2 regions of the Cohnella sp. GCM10020058 genome follow, and region 2 is predicted to be linked to the other one. Evidence: predicted binding sites of a transcription regulator. Region 2 holds the regulator's gene; the other holds the start of a gene.
The links. Region 2 encodes NrdR, which represses ribonucleotide reductase genes. Its sites were predicted from a motif close to AACACNATATATNGTGTT; they were not measured.
Positions count from the first base shown of each region.

Region 1: a site for NrdR is predicted at 1,806-1,823, ahead of nrdI (class Ib ribonucleoside-diphosphate reductase assembly flavoprotein NrdI). Genes of this name have one in related genera too.

Region 1 is NZ_JBHUJV010000019.1:20,104-24,520, forward strand. It holds gene ACFSR7_RS30755 (ThuA domain-containing protein) at 1-548, opposite strand, end outside; gene ACFSR7_RS30760 (helix-turn-helix domain-containing protein) at 705-1,604, shown strand; gene nrdI (class Ib ribonucleoside-diphosphate reductase assembly flavoprotein NrdI) at 2,078-2,437, shown strand; gene nrdE (class 1b ribonucleoside-diphosphate reductase subunit alpha) at 2,424-4,417, shown strand, end outside.
Region 2 is NZ_JBHUJV010000001.1:442,220-446,636, reverse strand. It holds gene ACFSR7_RS01865 (hypothetical protein) at 1-147, opposite strand, end outside; gene ACFSR7_RS01860 (ATP-binding protein) at 423-665, shown strand; tRNA gene ACFSR7_RS01855 (tRNA-Ala) at 1,325-1,400, opposite strand; gene nrdR (transcriptional regulator NrdR) at 1,566-2,027, opposite strand; gene ACFSR7_RS01845 (alpha/beta-type small acid-soluble spore protein) at 2,144-2,365, shown strand; gene ACFSR7_RS01840 (lytic transglycosylase domain-containing protein) at 2,449-3,030, opposite strand; gene coaE (dephospho-CoA kinase) at 3,027-3,635, opposite strand; gene ACFSR7_RS01830 (MntP/YtaF family protein) at 3,915-4,417, opposite strand, start outside.

The DNA.
Region 1 (4,417 bases), on a different contig from region 2:
CCGCTGCGGAATACTTCGCCGCCTTCGAACCAGCTCACCATGACCAACTCGTCAGGCGCCGGGATGTCGAAGTGCTCGCCGTACATTTCCTCGGCCTCGATGTCGATGTATTCGCCGATGCCCTCCGCGATCGGGTGATTGGGCGCCACGACCCAGATGCGTTCCTTCTCGTCGGCTTCGCGCCATTTGAGATCGCAGGACGTGCCCATCAGCTTCTTGAAGATCTTGGAGAAGTGGCCCGAGTGCAGCACGATAAGTCCCATGCCGCGCAGCACGCGGCCCTGCACGCGCTCGACGATCTCGTCCTTGACGTCGCCGTGCGCCATATGTCCCCACCAGAACAGGACGTCGGTCTCGCTGAGCAGCTGCTCGGACAGGCCGTGCTCCTCGTCGTCGTCGAGCGTTGCGTAGCGAACCTCGAACTCGTCCGTGCCGAGTCCTTGCCCGATCGCGGCGTGAATGCCCTCCGGATATACTTCGCGCACCTTTTCGCTCGTTTTTTCGTGGCGGTTCTCGTTCCATACCGTGACTCTAATACGCTGTGCCATTTAAATGCAGCCTCCCGATCCTCGTATACTTGTATATGCTTTCTTGTTCTCAGTATAGACAATCGGAGCTTGCCGGAATATGTCTGATCTTAATTCATTTATATTCAAAAGTGTTATACTGCTTGATGAAGCTACTAAAGAGGTGAACGATCCGAAATGCCGAACGCTATCGATACGCACGCGGACGCGGTCAACGAAAAAGTCGTGTACCAGAATCCGCTGCTGTTCCTCAAGGTGTGGGAGCTCCACGGCGTGGAGCGGATTCGCCAAGCCACGGACGCCTGGCATTGGCATTATCATAAAGAAGTAGAGTTTCTGGCGATCATCGAGGGCGGTCTTGAGGTGCAGACGATGTCGTCGCTGACGATGCTCGGGCCGGGGGACGTCATGGTGATCGGTTCCTCCCGGCCGCACAGGACGTGGAGCGCGGCTGGCAAGCCTGTCAGATACATCGTTTTCCAGGTGGATCTCGTGCGGCACTTCGATCAGAGCATTCTGCCCTACCTTCATCACTTCTCGGAGCTGACCGGTCCGCTCGAGGATTTGAACTACATATTTGAAGCAAGCCCTTCCGCGCGGAACGAGGCTCATGCGCTGATCGCCGACATTTACGAGGAGACGTACAGGGGGCGTACGGGCTACGAGATCGCGGTCAGCGCGTCGATCAAGCGTCTGCTCCTGCTGATGCTCAGAGGCGACGACCGCGGCGTGCTGCGGGGGACGGAAGAGGCGGGCATCCTGCGGATGCGGCCGGTGCTCGACTACGTGGAGAGCCGCCTGGGGGAGAAGATCGCGGTGGACGACGTACGTCGCCTGCTCGGCATGAGCTACCATCATTTCATCAAGACGTTCAAGCGCACGATGGGCATTCCGTTCGTCGACTACGTGAATTTTAACCGAATCAAAAAGGCGGAGCGCCTGCTGCTTACGACCGACCTTAGCATCATGGAGGTGAGCTTCGAGGTGGGCATCTGGAATATGGCGCAGTTCTACAAATTGTTCAAGCGGCACAACCAGCATTCGCCCAAAGAGTTCAGACAGCGCATGCGCAATTGACGGCGAAAAATTCGAAAACAATCCCTTGACAAATCGGACAAGAAGTCCCCCTATATGTAGTATGGACGGGCCGGCGGCAGCAATTGTCTGCCCGCCGTTTTTTTACGAATCGATCTCAATCGACCGCAACCCTTGCGGGACGCGGGTTTTGCGAATTCCTGCCTGCATCTTATAAATTTTAGGCCGCTCCATGGATTGACAGGCACAATATATTGATATAAATTTATAAATGTCCTCAACATATCGGTTTGAAGTCCGCGGGCGTTGGTTAATAAACGGTAGCGGAAAATGACGATAAGTTGACCCGGCAAGCCAGTGCCGGCGGTGCAAACAACAGGATATTCGGCGGGTTTTCGAAGGCTGCATTGCAGTACGAGCGAAAGCTTTTTCGTGATGCCCGCACAGCGTATTTCTGCGCGCCGTTTCTTCTATTTTATTACATATTTTCAACTTTTCAGGAGGGGGATTGCGCCATGCTGATCGCATACGCATCGAAGACGGGGAATGTACGGAGGTTCGTGGGCAAGCTGAATCTGCCGGCCGTGCCGATCGACGAGACCGAGACGCTGGACGAGCCGTTCGTCCTGGTCACCTATACGACCGGGTTCGGGCAAGTGCCGGACAACGTGGTCTCCTTCCTGGAGCGCAATGCAAGCAAGATGATTGGCGTATCGGCCAGCGGCAATCGCAATTGGGGGAACGGCTTCGCGAAGAGCGCGGATACGATTTCAGAGCGGTACGGGGTACCGGTGCTTTACAAGTTCGAGCTGTCGGGAACGCAGCGCGACGTCGATAATTTTAAGCGGGAGGTGAGCGCAGTTGCGGCATATTGAATTGAACAACCTGCTGATGCAGCGCGACGCTGACGGATTCTTTCAACTGGACAAGGATCTGGAGGCCGTCGATGCGTTTATGGAAGAAGTGAAGCAGCGCAGCCTGTCGTTCACGGGGCATCTGTCCAAGGTCCATTATATGATCGAGAACGACTACTACGAGGACGTATTTGCAAAGTACAAGGAGCATGAGGTCGAAGAGGTGTACCGGATTGCGCACGGCTACGACTTCAAGTTTCCTTCTTATATGGCGGCTTCCAAGTTCTACACCGATTACGCGGTGAAGAGCAACGACCGCAGCATCTACCTGGAGCATTACCCGGACCGCGTCGCGATCGTCGCGCTGCACCTGGGACGCGGCGACGTCAATACGGCCCATCTTCTGGCGCAGGCCATGATGGAACAGCGCGTGCAGCCGGCGACGCCGACCTTCCTCAACGCGGGCAAAAGCCGCCGCGGCGAGATGGTGTCCTGCTTCCTTCTGGAGATGGACGATGCGCTCAACTCGATCAACCATGTGCTCGGCACCTGCATGCAGCTGTCCAAGATCGGCGGCGGCGTCGCTGTCAACCTGTCCAAGCTGCGCGGGCGCGGCGAGAGCATCAAGGGCGTCGAAGGCGCGGCCAAGGGCATCATGCCCGTACTCAAGCTGATGGAGGACGCATTCTCCTACGCCGACCAAATGGGTCAACGCAAGGGCTCCGGCGCCGGTTACTACAATATTTTCGGCTGGGACGTCATGGAGTTCCTCGACAGCAAGAAGATTAACGCAGACGAGAAAACCCGTCTCAAGACGCTGTCGATCGGCCTGATCGTTCCTTCGAAGTTCTACAAGCTGGCCGAGGAAAACAAGCCGCTGCACGTATTCGCCCCATATACGGTGTTCAAGGCTTACGGCAAGCATCTGGACGATATGGATATCGACGAGATGTACGACACGCTGCTCGCCGACGACCGGGTGAAAAAGAAAGCGATCATGACCGCCCGCGACATGCTCGTCAAGATCGCGACGACGCAGCTCGAATCCGGCTATCCTTACATTATGAACCGCTCCAACGCGAACAAGGATCACGCGCTCAAGGACATCGGCGCCATCAAGATGTCGAACCTGTGCACGGAGATTTTCCAGCTGCAGGAGACGAGCGAGATCGGCGACTACGGCCAGCCCGACGTCATTCGCCGCGACATCAGCTGCAACCTGGCATCGCTGAACATTGCGAACGTCATGGAACACAAAAAGATCAAGGAATCGGTGCATGAGGGCGTAATGGCCCTGACCGCCGTGAGCGACATGACGACCGTCGCCAACGCGCCGGGCGTCGCCAAGGCGAACCGCGAGCTGCACTCCATCGGCCTCGGCGCGATGAACCTGCACGGCTATCTCGCGAAGAACAAGATCGCTTACGAGAGCGACGAGGCGAAGGATTTCGCACGCACGTTTTTCATGAGCATCAATTTTCACTCGATCGAGAAGAGCATGGATATCGCCAGAAAGTCGGGCATTACGTTCGACGGCTTCGAGCAATCCGAGTATGCCAAAGGCACGTACTTCGATCGCTACACGGAGACGGACTACACGCCGCGCACGGACAAGGTCAAGGAACTGTTCGCCGGCATCTCGATTCCGACGCAGCAGGATTGGGCGCAGCTGAAGGCCGACGTTATGAAGCACGGCCTGTACCATGCCTACCGGCTGGCGATCGCGCCGACGCAGAGCATCTCCTACGTGCAAAATGCCACTTCCAGCGTTATGCCGATCGTCGAGCAGATCGAGACGCGGACGTACGCGAATTCGACGACGTATTATCCGATGCCTTTCATGCGTCAGGACAACTTCTTCTATTACAAATCGGCCTATCAGATGGATCAGTTCAAGGTACTCGATCTGATCGCGGAGATTCAGGCGCATGTGGACCAAGGCATCTCTACCGTGCTGCACGTCAACAGCAACGTGACGACGCGCGAGCTGGCCCGCTACTA
Region 2 (4,417 bases):
AAAGGCATCCTTATGTAACTTCAAACGTCGCTGTTTTTTCAGATTATCGATCGTCTTCGTCGCCAAAGATAGGGTAAGGCAATTGGAAAGATTGTAAGCCAACAGTTCTCCCGTGGAGGCATCCAGGATCATCGATAAAAAAGCCATCTCCGACCGTCCATGTAGAAGATAAGTGATGTCAGTGAGCAGCCAAGACCCAGGAACCCCTTCTTAAACTCCCGTTGTAGCTTTATTCGGTACGACTCGGTGCTCCAGTACTGTCTTAGCCATTCTTCTGTATGAATTAGTCCTGCAGTGAGGGCAGACGAGGTTTAAATTCCTCATGTGCCTGCGAATCCGTTTACAGTTATAGATAACCATGCTCCAGGACCATTTTGATGGAGCGAGCGCCCTTCTGATAACCTCTGCGACTGAAAGCCTTCTTGATTCGTTCTCCAGCCTCTGAGTCTTGTCAAGCTCGCTCGAGGCGAGCTTCTGCTGACAGCTATGAAAGCCGAAGTCTAGTCATTAGAACGAATCTGGAATTCTCTAAATGGGGAACCGTCTTCACCGATGGCCAGATGGTCGCGGCGATGATTGACCGTTTAGCACACCATGGACATCTACTCGTTTTCGAGGTGAGAGCTAGCTACAGAATGAAGCATGCGCTCATGAAAGAGCCGTGACAAAAGAGCCGTGACAAAATTCCCCACGCGACGATGGGGAAATATACTCGATATCTTTGGGGATTTTTGCTTTACGAAATACTACTTCTTTGGGGCACTGACTAATCGGAGTGCCGACGAGGAAACGCCCTCGTGTTTCCTCAGGGACGATCTTACAACCGCAAGAAGGTCGTGTAGAAGATGTTAGTGCGGCCAAGGGCGGAAGGCAGGCAAGGGATTCCAAGTCGACCCGTCCTCCACCATTTTATCCATTGCCTAAGAAAAATCACCATATCGACTTGCCTTACGGGTATTGGACCTTGAAGGCTTTCCTTCGGATTCGGCAGCACGATGTAAAAATTTTCGTCCCCAATCCGTCCCCGATTCATCAAAACCGATGATTGACCCGCCGAAGAGGGAAAACACCAAAAGGAAAAAACCCTTGCTACGCAAGGGATTCGAGTATCGTATGTTTGGTGGAGCCAAGGGGGATAACGATATCCTCATTAACCTTTGCTGACGAAGCAGATTCGCCGATGTAGAGCGCAGCGGTAGATATCGATGCCATGCTCGTCCGCCTTCGGCTCCCTGCGCGTGGAACGCCCCCCGGGGTTCGCCCCCTCAGGGGCTCCACCAAATGCAAAAAACACGCCTTATTCGGCGTGTCTGAAGTTTGCATTTGGTGGAGCCAAGGGGGATCGAACCCCTGACCTCATCGCTGCCAGCGATGCGCTCTCCCAGCTGAGCTATGGCCCCATATGACGTATCGTTCGTTGGCGACAAGAATGATCTTATCACAGGATCAAAAGGCATGTCAACAATAAATTGAACAATTTTTCTTCATGTACATAAAGCTTAAAAGCTCTGCCCCTCTAAGGCGCAGAGCCTGTCCGCCTGCAAACCAATAACAAGTTCAAAACTTCAAATCCCGTGCTTATTAATAAGCACGTTCAATTCCTTAAGGAACATGTTGATGTCCTTGAACTGCCGGTACACGGACGCGAAGCGTACGTATGCGACCTCGTCGACCGGGTACAGCTGCTCCATGACGCTCTCGCCGATCATGTTGCTGTCGATCTCCGCCTGGGCGGTGTTGCGCAGCTCGCGCTCGACGTTGGAGACGAGGATCTCGAGCTGTCCGACGGATACGGGACGTTTCTCGCATGCGCGCAGCAGGCCGCGCAGCAGCTTCTCGCGGCTGAACTCTTCGCGGCTGCCGTCTTTCTTAATAACGATCAGCGGTGTCTCTTCGACCATCTCGAAAGTCGTGAAGCGGCGATTGCAGGATTCGCATTCGCGACGGCGGCGAATCGACTTGTTGTCGTTGGCCGGACGGGAGTCGAGCACCTTCGTACCGTTGTAGTCGCAATAAGGACATTTCATATGGATGCGGCTCTCCTTCGACGAGAGAAACTTTTTTTAAATTTCCAAGCCTTCCCTTACATGATTCCGGGGATAAGGCACATAATACGTTTACCAACCGCGAGGAGGTGAACAACATGAGCCAAGGAAACAACAGCAACAGCAACAACCTGGTCGTACCTCAATCTCACGGTGCGCTTGACCAACTGAAATATGAAGTTGCTCAAGAACTCGGCATTGCAATCCCGCAAGACGGTTACTACGGGAACATGGTTACTCGCGATACCGGTTCGATTGGTGGTAGCATCACTAAGCGCCTGGTACAAATCGCTGAGCAACAACTCGCAGGCCGTTTCTAAGTTCACGCTCTTCACCTAGGTAATTCAATAACAAGGAGTCCTGAAGCTTCGTGCTTCAGGGCTTCTTTTCCATTTTAACGCGCTTAAGACCAATTGTCATATAGTTCGTCATATTTCTTGCGGTAAAAAAGCACCTTCTGCACGTATCGCCGGGTTTCTCCGTAAGGGATATCAGAGATCGTCTCTTCGCGGCCGTCCCACTTGCCATCCCGGAGCCACTGCTTCACCTTGCCCGGTCCCGCATTGTATGCGGCCAGTGACTTGACCGCATCGCCGTCGAATTGCCGCAGCAGCTCCTTGAGGTACCAGGATCCGAGGCGAATGCCCGCGTCGGCTCGCTCTCCTGCGAGCTTGGCCGTGATGCTGCCGAAGTCGTCCTGCTTGAGGATCCATTCGGCGGTATCCGGCATGATCTGCATGATACCGATCGCGCCTTTCGGAGAGACAGCATTCGGCTCGAAATTGGATTCTACCCGTATGACAGCCGCAATCAGGCGAGGATCCACGGCATAGCGGTCCGCGTTCGACTGAATTTCTTTTTGGTACTGAATGGGGTATACCATCTTGCCAAGCCATTCCGAACGGATAAACAGCAACGCGACGATAATGAGGAACAGTAGCAAAAACCAGCGTTTTCGCTTCGGCCTCGTCCTTTTTTTACTCATAACGAAACCGTTCCCGACTGAAGCGACCGCCAGAAGCGATCCAGCTGCGCTTCAGTGTCGGCCAGCGTACCGCTATTGTCTATCACGTAATCGGCAAGCTGCCGTTTCTTTTCAATGTCCATTTGCGCGCCAAGTCGCTTGTCCGCTTCTTCAGGCGACAGCCCGTCGCGCTCGATCAGACGAATGCGCTGAATTTCGCGAGGAACGTAAGCCACCATGACGCTTTCGTATAAGTGTTGCAGCCCCGACTCGTACAGCAGCGGAATGTCCGCCACGACTAATCGGTCCGCCTGCTCCGCCTCAAGCACGGCGATCCGCTCGCGCATTCGCTCGCGAATGGCCGGGTGCGTGATCGCCTCAAGCGCTTTGCGCTCCTCCACATCCGCAAACACGATCGAACCCAACAACCGCCGGTCGAGCGTGCCGTCCTCCCGAATGACGTCTGCACCGAATCGCTCTGCGATCCGGGCGAGGGAAGCTTGTCCTGGTTCGACAATTTCCCGGGCAATTCGATCGGCGTCGACGAGTGCTGCCCCCCTGGCCACCAACATACGCGCGACTGTGCTCTTGCCGGTAGCAATGCCTCCGGTCAATCCGATGTTCATCCTGCCAACCTCCTTGCAGCGGCAAAGTATGCCGTCGTTCGCTCCAAATGAAAGGGTTGCCGTCCTTTGTACGATTATACCGCTCGCTCAGCTCTGGCGCTCCCCTGCCTTGCCATGCCATTATCCCGCTCGCTCAGCTCTGGTGCTACCCTGCCATGCCATTATCCCCTCGGCTCAGATACGGCTTCAAGCTGCACGAGCTGCGCAAATGCCGGATGAACCTGCTGAGTCAATGGGATAATGGCATGAGTCGTAAAAATCAAGCCTATACCGCAGACCTCAAGAGGCCTGCATCAGCTTGAATATGCCCATTACGATTAAAATAATGCCCGGCAACACGGTCAGTCTCTGCACCCAGCGCATTCCCGATGCCAGAAATCCGACGCGCATGCCCGCCCAAAGAAACATGCCGCTCGCCGCAGCGATCAAGATCGCGGTCGGCACAGCCGGGAATCCGACGAGCGCAGCGCCGATGCCCGCTCCGAACGCATCCAGCGACAAGGCAATGCCGAGCAGCAGCGCCTCGCCGGAGGTAATAATACCCGACCTGTCAACGTCGGCGACCGACGGCGTTCGCAGTATTTGTATAATAAGGCCGAACAATCGAAGCTCAAGCGTCAGCATCGGCACGACACTAACGGCGTCAGCTGCATGCGCCCCCTCTGCACCTGATCCCGATGCGAGAGATTCGCCAACCTGGGCGCGCTGCGCTGCTGCGTCGCTCTGTCCCCCGTCCGCTGACTCGCCGTTCGCCCCGGCACTTGTTTCTTTATCCGCCTTGC